DNA from 3 places in the Psychrobacillus sp. FSL H8-0483 genome. Region 1 is predicted to be linked to each of the others. Evidence: riboswitches for the same ligand, from Rfam matches in the RefSeq annotation. Region 1 holds a riboswitch; each other region holds the start of a gene.
What was found. A riboswitch is a leader RNA that binds a small molecule or an ion and turns the genes downstream of it on or off. The one in region 1 is predicted to bind S-adenosylmethionine.

Region 1 (5,303 bases):
GGTCCAATTTTAATGTGAGGATGCGCAGTTGGCACAGCATAGCTTATGTTACCGGCATCGGTTGAACCTTTACCTTTTCGTTTTTCGGTATGCACAACTTCTCCGACAGCTTCTAATTCGCAATGGAGTACTTCATCCAATACCGAATTTAACACAAAGTCTTGCACCTCGTTTTGGAAACGTTCGATTTTCACCGCTGCGCCTGTTGCTAAAGCAGCTCCGTTTGCAATAGCTCGCACTTTTTCTGCAACTTCTTCTGTTTTCTTCCATGTCTCTGCGCGAATATAAAAACGTGCAGACGCAAAGTCAGGAATTATATTCGGTGCATCTCCACCATGTGTAATAATGCCGTGAATACGGACATCAGAAGGGAGTTGCTGACGAAGTGCATTGATTCCATTGAACAGTTGAATTACTGCATCTAATGCGTTAATCCCTTGTTCAGGCGAGCCTGATGCATGAGCAGCTTTTCCATAGAAATGAAAATCTAAAGGATCGACAGCAAGCGTTTCACTGGTCAATGAAGTTTTACCAGCTGGATGAATCATTAAGGCAACATCCACATCCTTTAAATAGCCATGTCTGACAAAACTACCTTTTGCACTTCCATTAGGTCCACCTTCCTCGGCAGGGGTACCAAGCACAACGACGCGTCCGCCTGTTTCAGAAATAGCTTCCGCTAATGCAATGCCCGCTGCAACACTTGTAGTCCCAATAATATTATGGCCGCAGGCATGGCCGATACCAGGTAGTGCGTCGTATTCAGCTAGATATGCAATGGTAGCTCCTTCTTTACCACTATCTTTTACTGCATAAAAAGCAGTCTCGTGACCTGCAACTGCAGTTGTTACATCAAACCCTGCAATCTTTAGTAATTCTACATGTTTCGCACTTGCATAGAATTCTTGATTTCCGATCTCTGGATTTGCATGAATATCTTGACTCGTTTGAATGTATAACTCTCTCTTATCATCGATAGATTTTGATAGTAGTTCTCTGCGTTCTTTTACAATACTCATGTTTGTTTTCCTCCCTTACTTTAATAGGTTTGAAAATGTTTCATCCAATTGTTCTTGCGTTAAAATGACTAAAGAAGAACCACCTTTTGTATCTTCTGCTACAGCTTGTTTAATATCATCTTCTTGGTAAAGTTCAACAATGCGTTTAAATGTCTCATTGTCTTTATCTTCCGCCCGAGCTGCAATTAAGTTTACATAAGGGTAGATAGATTCGTTATCTCCAGCTTCTTTGAAAATAGGATCTTCACCAGGAGAGAAGCCTGCTTGACCAGCAACACCATTGTTAATGATAGCTGCAGTTACATCTGGTAATACACGAGGTGTTTGCTGAGCAACCATCGGAATAATTTCAAGGTTCAACGGATTTTCTGTAATTTGAGAAGGATCACCAGCTAGTCCGAAGTCATCTGCTAGTGTAATTAATTTTCCAGCTTCTAATAAACGAAGTGCACGTGCTTGGTTAGTTGGATCATCAGGAATAGCGATTTTATCGCCTTCTTTAATTTCTGAAATGTCTTTAATTTTTTCAGAATAAACACCTAATGGTGCGAACATTGTAGAACCAATTGGAATAAGATCGTTACCACTTTCTTTTACATATTGCGATAAGAACGAAAGATGTTGGAATGCATTTAAATCAATGTCCCCTTGTGCAAGTGCATTGTTCGGTAATGTGTAATCAGCAAACTCTACTAATTCAATTTCAATACCTTCTTTTGCAGCTTTTTCTTGAAGAATAGGCCATTGAATACCATCAGAACCATTCACACCAATTTTTACTTTTACTGTTTCTTTACCTTCTGTAGTAGATGCCGAAGAACTCCCACACGCGGATAATACCAAAGCAGTAATAATTGCTAGTACGAATAAACTTAACTTTTTCATCAATAAATCTCTCCTTTAAATTAAATTAACGCCTCATAAATTTTTTAGATAAAGTATTTCCTAACCATTGTGCGAGCTGCACAAGAACGATTAAAATAATGACTGTAACGAGCATGACACTACCGTCAAATCGTTGATATCCGTAAGTCATCGCGACATGACCTAAGCCGCCACCACCGACCGTACCGGCAACCGCTGAGAAATCGATTAAACTAACTGTGATAAACGTTAGCCCTAAAATTAGGGGCCCAAGCGCTTCCGGAATTAATACAGTAAAAATGATGCGAAGGGGGCTAGCGCCCATTGCTTGCGCAGCTTCGATTACTCCTGGATCAATACTTACTAAGTTGTTTTCCACTACTCGGGCGATTGAAAAACTTGCAACTACCGTCATTGGGAAGATAGCAGCTGCAGTACCGATTGTTGTACCAACAACTAATCTAGTTAACTGTGAAATAGCTACTAGGAAAATAATGAATGGAATAGGTCGAATAATATTAATTAAAATATTTAGCACTTGAAAAACAACTTTGTTTTCTAAAATATTTTTTTCTCTTGTGACAAATAGTAATAGACCAATAGTAACTCCAAGAATGGAACCGAATATGAGTGTAGCAATCACCATAATAATTGTTTCGCCAGTCGATTCTAAAATTCGTGGCCAAAATGTACTCCAATCAACTTTCATGGTGTGCCACCTCCTCCAAATTGACAATTGTCTTTAATTCTTCTAATGCATTTTGTATAGCTTCTGTTTTACCCTCGAATGAGATAAGTAAATTTCCGAAGAGTTTTTCTTGTAGCTCTCGAATGGAACCATACACAATGTTGAAATGAACCTGATGCTTTTGAGTGACTTGGGAGAGTACGGCATTATTCGTAATCTCCCCTTTGAAAATAACACGGTATAATTTTTTGCCGCCTTTTGTGCGCCAATCTTCTAAAATATTTTCAGAAGGTAAGTCTTGTTGCACGGATTGGATAAAACGTTGCGAAGTCAAATGCTGTGGATCTGTGAATACATCGAACACATCACCAGATTCGATAACTTCTCCATTCTCCATTACAGCAACTTTGTGACAAATCGATTGGATAACATGCATTTCGTGCGTGATGAGCAAGATTGTTATGCCAAACTCTTTGTTTACTTTTTTTAGTAAGCGTAAAATGTCTGCTGTTGTTTCAGGATCGAGTGCAGATGTCGCTTCATCACAAATAAGTATGTCTGGTGAAGTAGCTAATGCTCTTGCAATGCCGACGCGTTGTTTTTGACCTCCAGATAATTGATCCGGATAATCTTTTGCTTTATCTGCTAAACCAACAAATTGTAATAGCTCTTCTACTCGCGTATTAATCTCTTTTTTGGATAAACCAGCAAGCTTGAGTGGATACGCAATATTTCCTGCTACTGTACGAGAGTTAAACAAGTTAAAGTTCTGAAAGATCATTCCAATGTTGCGGCGTCTCGTTCGTAAGTCTTTGGAAGATAGTGAGTTAACGTCAATGTCTTGGATTAATACGGACCCAGATGAGGGACGCTCGAGCATATTGACAAGTCGTAACAGTGTACTTTTTCCAGCTCCACTAAATCCGATAATGCCGAATATTTCTCCTTTGCTTACTTTTAGAGAAACATTCTTGACTGCATGCACCTCCCGTTTGCCAAGACGAAATGTCTTGGAAACATTTTTAAATTCAATCATGTGAAAACCTCCTGATGTTCATTCATTCTTAACAGACAAAGATTTGCAATCATCTAACTTTCTATCAAGAGAACAAAAAAAGCTTTCTTGATCTTATCTAAAGTTAGATAAGAAAAAGAAAGCTCTTCGAATATACGAAAAACCATCTCTTCTCATCTTTCAAGCGAAATTCGCTTGCAGGAATTGGCACAGTGTTCAAATTGAACCTGCTGCCGAAACGTCATAGGGCCTGCCCCTCGGTTTCTCTGGATAAGAAAGTGATGTGCTATTTAATTGTTGTAAGAATTGTTTTAAACTTTAAACATTAAGAACTTAGACGTCAAGTGTATTATTAAAATAAAATAATTCTGAATAATTAAAATATAAAACTGTATAGAGCTAAAACTCCGATAGTACCTAGCACTACAACCATTACATTCTCGAAAATAAAAGCTAAAGAAAATGCAACAACTGTACCTATTATGCCAAATAGTAAATGACCTTCTTGCACGTATAAAATAGCAGGAAATATTAATGCACCTAAAACAGCATAGGGAATATTTCGTAATACACCAGAAACGACTGGTGGTAATTCTTTACCCTCTAAGAAGGTGAGTGGAAAAGCTCGAGGGATATATGTAACAAGCGTCATTCCAAGTAGTGTCCACCAATACCATGCACCCATTTACTTAAACTCCTTTCGGCAAACCACGACCACGCCGTGCATAAATTATTTCGACAAAAATAGAAGATGCCAGTGTAGCGATTAAAATGGACCAACCTGTCGATAATAGATGTGACCAATAAAAAAATCCATTGATAGTTGCAGCGATTAACGCAAGCATGACAACTTTACGATTTCCTCGCATAGAAGGGACAAGGAGACCGACGAACATAGCATACAAAGCAATTGACATGGCCGCCTGTAAGAAAGCGGGGAGATTTGCTCCGATTACATGACCAATTGCAGTAAAAATAACCCAGCTACTATACGCGATCAATGCGACTCCAAACGCAAAGGAGGTAGCTATCTTTTCTTCCTTTTGCGTTGCAAGCACCGAAAACGATTCGTCCGTAATACCAAAAGCATAGATTCCTTTAATCCATCTTTTCTCACTCTGCATCTTTTCATTAAGTGCAGCCGTCATTAAAAAGTGACGTATATTGACGACAAAAGTGTTTAAAACGATTAAAATAGGATCGACACCTTTCGATATTAGCGTCAAGGACATGTATTGGGCTGCTCCAGCATACACAAAAATACTCATAGCTGTAGCTTCTAGAATGGATAGACCAGATGTTTTGGCAAGTAAACCAAATGTCAAAGCAACTGGAAAATAGCCAATTGCAATACTAACTCCAGCCTTTAAACCTTGTCCAAATAATGAATTTTTCAATTAGAATTTAACCCCCTAAAAAACATAATGAACAAATTATACTATAAGAAAATAGTTTTATGTATACAATAATAGGGAATAGTATAAATATACATAGTAGTGGAGGAAAGCAACATGCCTGATTGGTTTTCATTGGAGACATTATCTAATTTAACGAATGAGTATCGTGCTCTCGGACCAATAATCGGTATCCTTCTGCCCTTCTTAGAGGCCTTTTTACCGTTTTTGCCGTTAGTAGTATTTATCGTAGCGAACGTAACCGCATACGGATTACTTTTTGGATTTCTTCTTTCTTGGATAGGATCTGTTGCAGGTGCATA
Region 2 (5,303 bases), 490 kb from region 1:
GCTTGCTCGAAATCTGCGATTAAATCATCTACATGTTCTACACCGACAGAGAATCGAAGAAGCCCATCTGTAATTCCTCGTTTTTCCCGTTCTTCCTGTGGCATTGCAGCATGGGACATTGTTGCAGGGTAAGAAAGAATAGATTCCACGCCCCCAAGGCTTACAGCGAATACTGGGATTTGTACATGGTCAACAAATGCTTTAGTTGTAGCTTTATCTGGTAGACGGAAGGAAAGCACTGCTCCAGAACTTGAAGATTGTTTTGCATGGATTTCATTTCCTGGATGAGTAGGTAATCCAGGATAAAAAACTTCTTCTACTAAAGGATGATTAACTAAATAGTCTACCATTTTCTTAGCAGATTCCGTTGATTTCTCGAAACGAACACTAGTTGTTTTAATGCCTTGAATTAAAGAATACGAATCCTGTGCTCCCAAAATAGCACCGAAAGAGTTTTGGATAAATGCTAATCTTTTGCCTAACGCTTCATCATTGGTAACAGCAAGTCCGGCAATAATATCACTATGACCGGATAGAAATTTTGTAGCACTATGTAATACTATATCTACGCCAAAATCTAACGGCCGTTGGTAGAGCGGTGTCATAAATGTGTTGTCTAGAAATGTAAGACAATCATGTGCTTTTGCTAAATCAACCATACTAGAAATATCCGTAATCCCTAAGCGTGGGTTAGATGGGGTTTCTACATATATTAATTTTGTATTGGATCTAATTGCGTGTTTAACATCTTCTAAATTGGATAAATCCACAAATGTATGCTCAATACCGAAACGAGGCAATACTTCCGTGACAAATCGGAAAGTACCACCATATACATCTTCCGTGATGACGATATGATCTCCAGCTGATAACAACATAAAAGCAGAGGAGATAGCTGCAAGACCAGAAGCAAAGGCAAATCCTCTTGTACCACCTTCCAGTTCCGCAATTGTTTTTTCTAATGCATCTCTAGTAGGATTCCCGGATCGGCTATAGTCATAAGGACCAAAACTGTCGAAATTTTCTTGATGAAAAGTAGACGATAAGTAAATCGGTACATTCACTGCACCAGTTTTTTGTTCAAAATCTCCTCGTGTCGAAGCGGTTATTAGGCTAGTTTCTAAATGTTTATTAGGGCCCTTCATTATATTTTCACTTCACTTTCTAGAGCTGTGAAAACTTGTTTCAAATCTGCGATTAAATCTTCTGCTTCCTCTACGCCAACCGAGAAGCGTAAAAGACTATTATCCACACCACGTGCATTACGTTCTTCTTCTGGAATCTCCGCGTGCGTTTGAGTAGCTGGATATGTGATGAAGCTTTCAACTCCACCAAGACTTTCGGCGAAGACGATTAATTGAAGTCCTTCTAGGAATTGCCCAACCCACTCACTTTTTTGTAAGCGGAAGGAAAGCATACCGCCTTTTCCGGGATAAAGAACATCTTTAACTACTGATTCATTTTGTAGGAATTTTACAATTTTTTTTGCATTTGCGTCATGTTGTTTCATTCGTAAGTGAAGTGTCTTTAACCCACGAATTAATAACCATGAATCAAATGGAGAAAGAACCGCACCAGCAGCGTTATGATTCGCTTGTAATTTTTCGCTTAGTTCCAAACCTTTTGTCACAACAAGGCCAGCAAGCACGTCGTTGTGTCCACCAATATATTTCGTACCACTATGCATGACGATATGTGCACCTAGTTCAATAGGGCGTTGTAAGTAGGGGGTTAAAAATGTGTTATCCACAATGAGTAATAATTGCTGCTGCTTAGCTAATTTTGCATATTGAAGAATATCAATTTCCTGCATTAAGGGATTTGTAGGTGATTCAATAAAAATTGCTTTTGTATTTTTAGTAAGTAACGATTCCACTTCTTCTACGGATTCGAACTTTGCATATGTAGTATGAATATTGTAGGAATTTGCGTACTGATTAAACAAACGATACGTCCCGCCATAAAGGTCTTCTGGAGCGATTAATTCATCTCCAGAACGGAAGAGAGATAATACTAATTGAATGGCTGCCATACCGGAACTACAGGCGAAACCAGCATCTCCACCTTCCAGTTTTGCAATTCCTTCTTCTAAAATTGCTCGAGTAGGGTTTTTAGTACGTGTATAGTCATAGCCTGTAGACTGACCAAGTCCGTTATGTTTATATGCGGTGGATAAATAAATCGGTGGATTAACTGCACCAGTCTTTGCATCACTGTGGTTACCTAATTGAACTAACTGTGTTTCTATACTCTTTTTAGTCAATGCTATTCATCCTCTACTATTAAAATAAGAAATCGTAAGTGCCTATTACTGCTATGAGGCGACTACCCAGCCAGTGTAGCTACATTCTACAGAAACGAGTAACCACACGAGTATTAGGAGGGCACTGAAAAACTCATATTTGATGTAACGATGCTGTGTACTATAGGATTAAGCACGGCGGCGTGAGATTCCTGTGGGAAAGCGAACAGAGCTGTGCTAAATCCAATTAGCGGATATTTATTAGGAATTTTATTAGAACACCACTTTTTCAGTGCTCTCATTAATAGGTGCTGGGGTCTGGATAGTTACTAGGTAGAAAAGCTATACTTTCGGACCAACAAAAAGAGGATTCTCTAATAAGAAGAGAATCCCCAATAATATACTGAAGTTAGTCCTCTTATCTTCAAGACGGTTACCGTCTATTGGAATTAGCACCACACCTTATTGGCTGGTTGCTGAGACATCTTTGGGCCAATCCCTCCGTCTCTCTAGATAAGAAATAAATATTAAATTTTCTAAATGTTAATTTAAATCAGTTTACCATGGTAAATATCCAAATACAAGTTGAAAATTTAAGACTTCATCTCAGATGAATAAGAGAAACCATTGCTTTCCAATTTTCTTTTTCCCTGCTTTCTTCTTGTTACCTTGGTAGTAATTAAGATTTCATCTGGAATTAGTATACCTATTAGTAGGAAAAATAATGCTTATCCAATTATCTTAAAGTAGGCATATGTCCGTTACTTGAATTCCCCCAAGACATATAGATACATGGATAATACAAAAAAGGGGGTTAAAAGTAAATGAATAAAGAGATGTTGCATTCTCTAGTTAATTCCACGATTAAAGTAGATAGAGGTGGTCCAGAATCCCGTGTCGGTAAGCTACTTGCAGCAGCAGAAGATCATATTACAGTGCTTACTGCGGAGGACGGGGTTATTTATTATTATACACATCACATTAAGAGTTTAACGATTAATGCAAAAAATGAGGTACAACTTGATCTTCAAGTTCCTGAGGATTTTGTGTTCATTCAAGCTAAAGACTATAGGAGTGTATTAAAAGGTTTACAATACAAATGGGTAAAAATTAATCGTGGTGGCCCAGAAACACTAGAGGGAATTATGGATGAAGTACATGACGATTTTATAACAATTGTTTCTAACGAAGAAGTTATTAGGATTTCTATGTTTCATATGCGTAACATCAGTTACGGGGTAAAAATTGAGAAATCCAAAGATGATGAAAATGCAAATAAAAATGATGAAAAAGCAAAAAAACAAGAGGGAAATAAAAAATAAGAGCGAAAAAATAGATTTTTACTCATTCGTCGTTTCTGCTAGTCAGAATCGGCGAATTCTAAACATAATAATTTCGAATTTCTTGGCCTATTATGCTTAAATGGGCTTTTATCCCTACCTAGTTATCCCTTGATACATATAGATACTAGAATAATAAAAAAGGCGGTAGGGATATTATGGATAACGATATGATGCTATTCTTCGTTAATGAAATAGTTAAAGTAGATAGGGGAGGTCCAGAATCCCGTGTCGGTAAGCTACTTGCAGTAGAAAAGGATTACATTACGTTGCTTACTAAAGAGGATGGAATTGTCTATTATAATAGACACCACATCAAGAGTTTAACGCATAACACTAAAAATTTAGTAAAACTCGATATGGAGTTAGAGGATTTTGAGTTTATACAGGCTAAGGATTTTGCGAGTGTTTTAGAATGCTTAAGATATCGATGGGTAAAAATTAACCGCGGTGGACCTGAAATGCTAGAGGGTATAATGGATGAGGTTAATGAACATTTTGTAACCATTATATCGAACGAAGAAGTAGTTCGATTTTCGATGTTCCATATGCGTAACGTCAGTCATAAAGCAATAGTTGGAAACCAGAAGCAACATGAAAAAGAAATTTCCAAGAATCAAACAAATAAGAACGAAAAAGGAATAGAAGAAAAGACAAGTAATGATGAAAAAGTAAATATAGAAGAAAAGGTAAATAAGGACGTAAAAATGAATCACGAGGAAATAATAAGTGGAGAAGAAAAACCGAATCACGAGGAAATAATAAGTAAAGAAGAAAAACCGAATCATGAGAAAAAAATAAATAAGTTGAGGGAAAAACTTAAGAAGCAATAAATGAAAATGAATAGCTAAAAGATGCGTTCGTCGCTTCTGCAGGTCAGAGCCGACGAATATTCTATGAAGGAGGCACTACCAAATTGCAAGCTCAAAACTTGGAAAAAGTATTAGACGCCCTTAAAGGTATGAAAATTACCTTGTTTCTTAGTGAAAATCAATTGGTAGAAGGGATCTTGTTAAATTTTAAACAAGATCATATTATTTTTGAAGTAGGTAAAGACGTATATTATATAGCACTCAAACATATTCAGGCTATTTCAAAGAACGCTAAAGACTATCATATTTATTCTAAAGTAGTTCCTTATCTGGACAGTAACTACTTCACAAATATATTAAAAGAAATGAAATACAACTGGGTCAACATTAATAGTTTAAGTAATCGCGCATTAATAGGGGTGCTAACCAAAATATCCAAGGATTGTATTGTCTTAATAAATGATAAGGAAGTAACCTTTGTAAAAAAATCAAATATATCTAGTATTTATAAAGTGATCAAACAGGAAGATACTGATCAAGAAGTAGACGAAAATCAAGAAAATCAGCAGGAGCCAATTGTTGATACACCAATAGAAGTAACGAATGAAATAGAAGTGGACAAAAAGGTTGAAGTAACCTTTACGGAACAAATCTCTAAAAAAGTAAAAGAAGACGGAAATTTACCGGTTGATGAAGAGGTAATAATTGAAGAACACTACGAAGCCTTACAACTGGATGAACAAGTTTTACCTAGTGAAAATGAAGAACTTTTACTTGAAGTGAGCATGAAACAGGAAGTTGCTATTCAAGAGAAAGAAAATCATCAAGAGAAGTCAATTGTTGATACACATATAGAAGTAACTAATGAAAAAGAAATGACAAAAGAGGATGTAGTTCCTCTTAGAGAGC
Region 3 (5,303 bases), 1.9 Mb from region 1:
GGCTTAGAAGGTGTTTCTACTATTATATTACGAATGATATGTTGGTTTTCCATGTCAAATCTCCTTAATATTTCTCTATTTACATCATTGAATTATAACATAAAAGAATCTTCATTCGAAAAGAATGAAGATTCTTTTATGTTATGAAAATAGTAATTTCTCTCTCCTTGATTTTACACTTAAAAGGAGTTATTAAACAATATATCCAATAGATCTTAGGACATTATTGATAAACGAATGTGAGTAAGCAAAAATTTCTTCTCTTTCAGGTTCTTGATATAAATCGTGGAAACAATTTTTCCACTCTTTAAATTGATATTCTGACAGCTCTTGCTGTTTCAACCAACTTGCTGAAGCTTTTGTGTCCGTAACTTTGTCTCTTTCGCCAGTCATTAATAATAAAGGAACATTGGGTATGGAATTCGTAGATTGAACTACCGTTTTCATTAGATGTTGGAGTTCTTTATACCAATCATTTGTTATAAGTGTACGATAACTATAGTCATTTACAAATTGTTGATACACTTCATAGTTTCTTGTTAAATCATTTAACTGTATATCATGCTTTATTTTTTGCTGAACCGATAATTTTGCTAAAGCATTTGTCCATTTAGACGGCATTTTTTCCAATTGCAACCATGGAGAAGTCAGAATAATACCTGCATACTCTACTTCTAATTTGCGTAAAACTTTTACTAACAATGTAGCACCGAGGCCATGTCCTAGTAGAAATATTGGAAGATCATAAGCTACCGCTACTTGAAGAGCTTGTTTTATGTACTCTTTATACTGTTCAAAGGATTCATCATGAAGGACTTTAGCTTTGTTAAGCTCACCGTGACCAGGTAAATCCCCCATGACAATGTGGTAATTGGAACTTCTTAGTTTTTCAATGAGCCAAGCATATCTTCTATGATGCTCATATGCACTATGAACAATGACTATGACGGCTTTTGGTTTTTCTTCTGTTTCCCATTTCCACATGCACATCACACCTCTTTTCTATCACTCTATACTCTGTATAATTTGTTTCTTTCCAACTGTTTGTTTGATACCATTAATTATATTCTATTTTATAAGGAGCGTGTATATCTTGATCTATCCATATAAAGACAAAAAACCAACAATTGATGAATCAGTGTTTATAGCTGATTATGTCACAATAACAGGTGATGTGACAATCGGACCAGAGTCTACAATTTGGTTTAATACGGTAATTAGAGGAGACGTTGCTCCTACTATTATTGGACGAAAAGTGAGCATACAAGATTTAAGTTGCCTTCATCAAAGTCCAAATAAACCACTTATTATAGAAGATGAAGTGACCATTGGACATCAAGTTACTTTACATAGTTGTATTGTTCGAAAAGGTGCCTTAGTCGGGATGGGTTCGATCATATTAGACGGCGCAGAAATAGGAGAAGGAGCATTCATCGGAGCCGGGAGTCTTGTACCTCCTGGAAAGAAAATTCCACCTAACTCCCTTGCTATGGGGAGCCCAGCGAAAGTTGTACGAGAATTAACGGATGTTGATAAAGAAGATGTACAACGAATTATTCGTGAGTATGTAGAAAAAGGGCAGTATTATAAATCGATACAGGAATAAAAAAAGAGCAAGCGCCCTTTAAGCACAAAACCTATTTTCTTTCATTTCCGGAGGGCTTTGAACAGACTTCTTGCTATATTATTACCGTTTTATTTTTGTGAGAGGCTGTTCGTGACTGACGTCACGAACAGCCTCTTTTTTCTCGGTAATCTTCTGGCATTTGTCCGTCTGTCGCACTCCTACAACTTTCGAAAACAGGTTAATACTTTTTTCGATAAAAAGAAGAGACTCTTTCCTACTCCTATTGCAAGCTCCCGAAGATGCAATTTCCGCTTCTTCTACTTTTAATACATTCCCCCATGCATCGTATTCATAAGTCGCTATCTACTCACCGTTTTGATCGGTTAAAGCAATGACACTTCCGTGCGCGTTGTAATGGTAGAAGTAGGTTTGAGCGTCTTTTTTTAATAAGAGTAATTGCCCATTTACCGAAAGTTATATTCCATGAGAAAACTATAACAAAAAAACGATACTTCCCTATATTTCTCAAGGAAAGTATCGCTTTTTTAATTATAGACCAGCTTTTTCTTTTAAAGCTTCTGCTTTATCTGTTTTTTCCCATGGTGCGTCGATGTCTGTACGACCGAAGTGACCATAAGCTGCAGTTTGTTTGTAAATTGGGCGACGTAGGTCTAGCATTTTAATAATTCCTGCTGGACGAAGGTCAAATAGTTCACGAATATGTGCTACTAATTGTGCCTCTTCTACTTTCCCAGTTCCAAATGTATCTACAGCAATAGATACAGGTTGTGCTACACCAATTGCATATGCTAATTGTACTTCGCAACGATCTGCAATTCCAGCCGCCACAATATTTTTGGCAACATAGCGAGCAGCATATGCAGCAGAACGGTCCACTTTCGTTGGATCTTTACCTGAGAATGCACCACCGCCATGACGAGCGTATCCACCATAAGTATCTACGATGATTTTACGACCTGTTAAACCAGCATCTCCTTGAGGTCCACCAATTACAAATCGGCCAGTTGGATTGATAAAGTATTTTGTATTTTCATCGATTAAATGAGCAGGAACAATAGGTTTGATCACTACTTCTTTTAAATCTTTTTGAATTTGCTCTAGCGTTATTTCTGGATGATGTTGTGTAGAAATAACAATCGTATCAATACGAACTGGATTATTATTCTCATCATATTCCACTGTTACTTGCGTTTTACCATCTGGGCGTAAGTAGTCTAATGTTTCATCTTTACGCACTTCTGCTAAACGGCGTGCCAGTTTATGCGCTAAGCTAATTGGAAGTGGCATAAGTTCTGGTGTTTCATTACAAGCATAACCAAACATAAGACCTTGGTCACCTGCACCGATTGCTTCAATGTCTGAATCCGTCATAGATCCTTCACGAGCTTCTAAAGCTTGGTCAACACCCATTGCAATATCAGCAGACTGCTCATCAATTGAAGTTAAAACTGCTGAAGTTTCAGAGTCAAAACCATATTTAGCACGAGTATATCCAATTTCTTTAATAGTAGAACGAACCACTTTAGGGATGTCTACATAAGTAGAAGTTGTGATTTCTCCTGCAACTAATACAAGACCAGTAGTAACGCTTGTTTCACAAGCAACACGTGCATTTGGATCTTCCGTTAAAATTGCATCTAAAATAGCATCAGAAATTTGATCACAGATTTTATCTGGATGTCCTTCTGTTACTGATTCCGATGTAAATAATCGACGTTGTGTCATAGATTGTTCCTCCTATATCCTGCGAGATTTCTCTCAAGAATTGATACGGTACTCATTCCCATGTCAAGCCATTTCAATTAGATTAAACTTGAAGCCGTTTCGGACTTGGCACACAAGGATAAAGGGCGATGTTAAATAAAAAAGCCTCCCGCTCACGCAAAAATACATGAGGAAAGGATTAATATCATAAGCACCTTTCACTCTTATCAATCAAGGGATTTCACCTTGTCTCAGGTTGGGCACCTTTGTAATAAAATTGCTAATTACAGGTTGCCGGGTTTCATAGGGCCTGACCCCTCCACCAGCTCGGGATAAGAGTATCCGTTCAATTTACCATCATACGTACTTAGGAAGTAGAAGTCAAGCGTTATTTCGAAAAGTTTTCACACATGAAAAAAATATTCAAGTCATTAGTGTAGACTAATTAGTCAAATGTGTTATACTATTTCACATATCAATGAAAAATCCTCTAAATAAGAGGCAATAATTAAAAAAAGGATGGTAAGACAACATGAATTCAATCGATACTGTGAGTGAACTGAACGAATTGTTAGCTGGTAACAACATTAGCGTTCAATTATCAGTACCACAACTTGTAGAAAAGGCAACATCTAGAGGAGAAGCAGTTTTAACTTCTACTGGAGCGGTAAAAGCAGAGACAGGTAAATACACAGGTCGTTCTCCAAAAGATAAGTATATTGTTGAAGAAGCTATCTCCAAAGACAAAATCGATTGGGGTTCAGTAAACCAACCTATCTCCTCTGAAATTTTCGAAGCATTATATATTAAAGTGACAGAGTATTTAAAGGAACAAGATGAATTATTTGTATTTAAAGGATTTGCTGGTGCAGACAAAGAATCCCGTCTAAGCATTCAAGTAATCAATGAATATGCATGGCACAATTTATTTGCACATCAATTATTCATCCGCCCTTCATCAGAAGAGCTTGCATCTCATGAAGCGGATTTTACAGTTATTAGTGCTCCTAACTTTAAAGCAGACCCTGCAGTTGATGGAACTAAATCAGAAACCTTCATCATCGTATCTATGGAAAAACGTGTTGTTCTAATTGGTGGTACAGAATATGCTGGAGAAATGAAAAAATCTATTTTCTCTATTATGAACTATTTATTACCAGAACAAAACATTTTACCAATGCACTGTTCAGCAAATGTTGGGGAAGAAGGCGATGTAGCTTTATTCTTCGGTCTGTCTGGAACAGGTAAAACAACACTTTCTGCTGATGCTGGACGTAAATTAATCGGAGATGACGAGCATGGTTGGTCAGATAATGGTGTATTTAATATAGAAGGTGGATGCTATGCAAAATGTATCGACCTAACTCGTGAAAATGAGCCACAAATCTATGACGCGATTACATTCGGAACTGTTTTAGAGAACGTAGTAGTTGATGCAGAAACTCGCATTGCAATTTATGCGGATAACTCTTTAACTGAAAACACACGTGCAGCATACCCAATCCAAAATATCGAAAACATTGTAGATCCTTCTGTAGCAGGTCACCCTAACACAATTGTTTTCTTAACTGCTGATGCATTTGGCGTACTGCCTCCAATCAGTAAATTAACGAAAGAACAAGCGATGTACCACTTTTTAAGCGGATTTACATCTAAACTGGCAGGAACTGAACGCGGAATCACATCACCACAACCAGCATTCTCAACTTGCTTTGGTTCTCCTTTCTTACCATTACATGCAACTGTGTATGCAGAAATGCTTGGGAAGAAAATCGATGAGCATGGTGCACAAGTATTCCTAGTAAACACTGGTTGGACTGGTGGGGAATATGGAGTGGGTAGCCGAATGAAACTGGCTTATACTCGTACAATGGTTCGCGCTGCAATTGACGGAAAACTAACTAATGTAGAAACGGCTAAAGATGAAATATTCGGTCTTGAAATCCCTACACATATTGAAGGCGTACCATCTGAAGTATTAATTCCACGTAATGCATGGGCAGATAAAGAA

Region 2: linked by a shared signal. The riboswitch ahead of MHB48_RS02665 (methionine biosynthesis PLP-dependent protein) and the one ahead of MHB48_RS04765 (ATP-binding cassette domain-containing protein) in region 1 are both predicted to bind S-adenosylmethionine.
Region 3: linked by a shared signal. The riboswitch ahead of metK (methionine adenosyltransferase) and the one ahead of MHB48_RS04765 (ATP-binding cassette domain-containing protein) in region 1 are both predicted to bind S-adenosylmethionine.

Annotation. Positions count from the first base shown of each region.
Region 1 is NZ_CP152052.1:1,045,192-1,050,494, forward strand. Features, by position in the region: gene MHB48_RS04750 (M20 family metallopeptidase) at 1-1,019, opposite strand, end outside; gene MHB48_RS04755 (MetQ/NlpA family ABC transporter substrate-binding protein) at 1,035-1,904, opposite strand; gene MHB48_RS04760 (methionine ABC transporter permease) at 1,930-2,592, opposite strand; gene MHB48_RS04765 (ATP-binding cassette domain-containing protein) at 2,582-3,607, opposite strand; SAM riboswitch class I at 3,757-3,863, opposite strand; gene MHB48_RS04770 (AzlD domain-containing protein) at 3,963-4,271, opposite strand; gene MHB48_RS04775 (AzlC family ABC transporter permease) at 4,276-4,983, opposite strand; gene MHB48_RS04780 (TVP38/TMEM64 family protein) at 5,098-5,303, shown strand, end outside.
Region 2 is NZ_CP152052.1:551,119-556,421, forward strand. Features, by position in the region: gene metC (cystathionine beta-lyase) at 1-1,145, opposite strand, end outside; gene MHB48_RS02665 (methionine biosynthesis PLP-dependent protein) at 1,145-2,263, opposite strand; SAM riboswitch class I at 2,658-2,762, opposite strand; gene MHB48_RS02670 (hypothetical protein) at 3,067-3,564, shown strand; gene MHB48_RS02675 (hypothetical protein) at 3,741-4,415, shown strand; gene MHB48_RS02680 (hypothetical protein) at 4,499-5,303, shown strand, end outside.
Region 3 is NZ_CP152052.1:2,987,816-2,993,118, forward strand. Features, by position in the region: gene MHB48_RS14270 (malic enzyme-like NAD(P)-binding protein) at 1-53, opposite strand, end outside; gene MHB48_RS14275 (alpha/beta hydrolase) at 193-984, opposite strand; gene MHB48_RS14280 (gamma carbonic anhydrase family protein) at 1,094-1,606, shown strand; gene metK (methionine adenosyltransferase) at 2,117-3,313, opposite strand; SAM riboswitch class I at 3,514-3,631, opposite strand; gene pckA (phosphoenolpyruvate carboxykinase (ATP)) at 3,825-5,303, shown strand, end outside.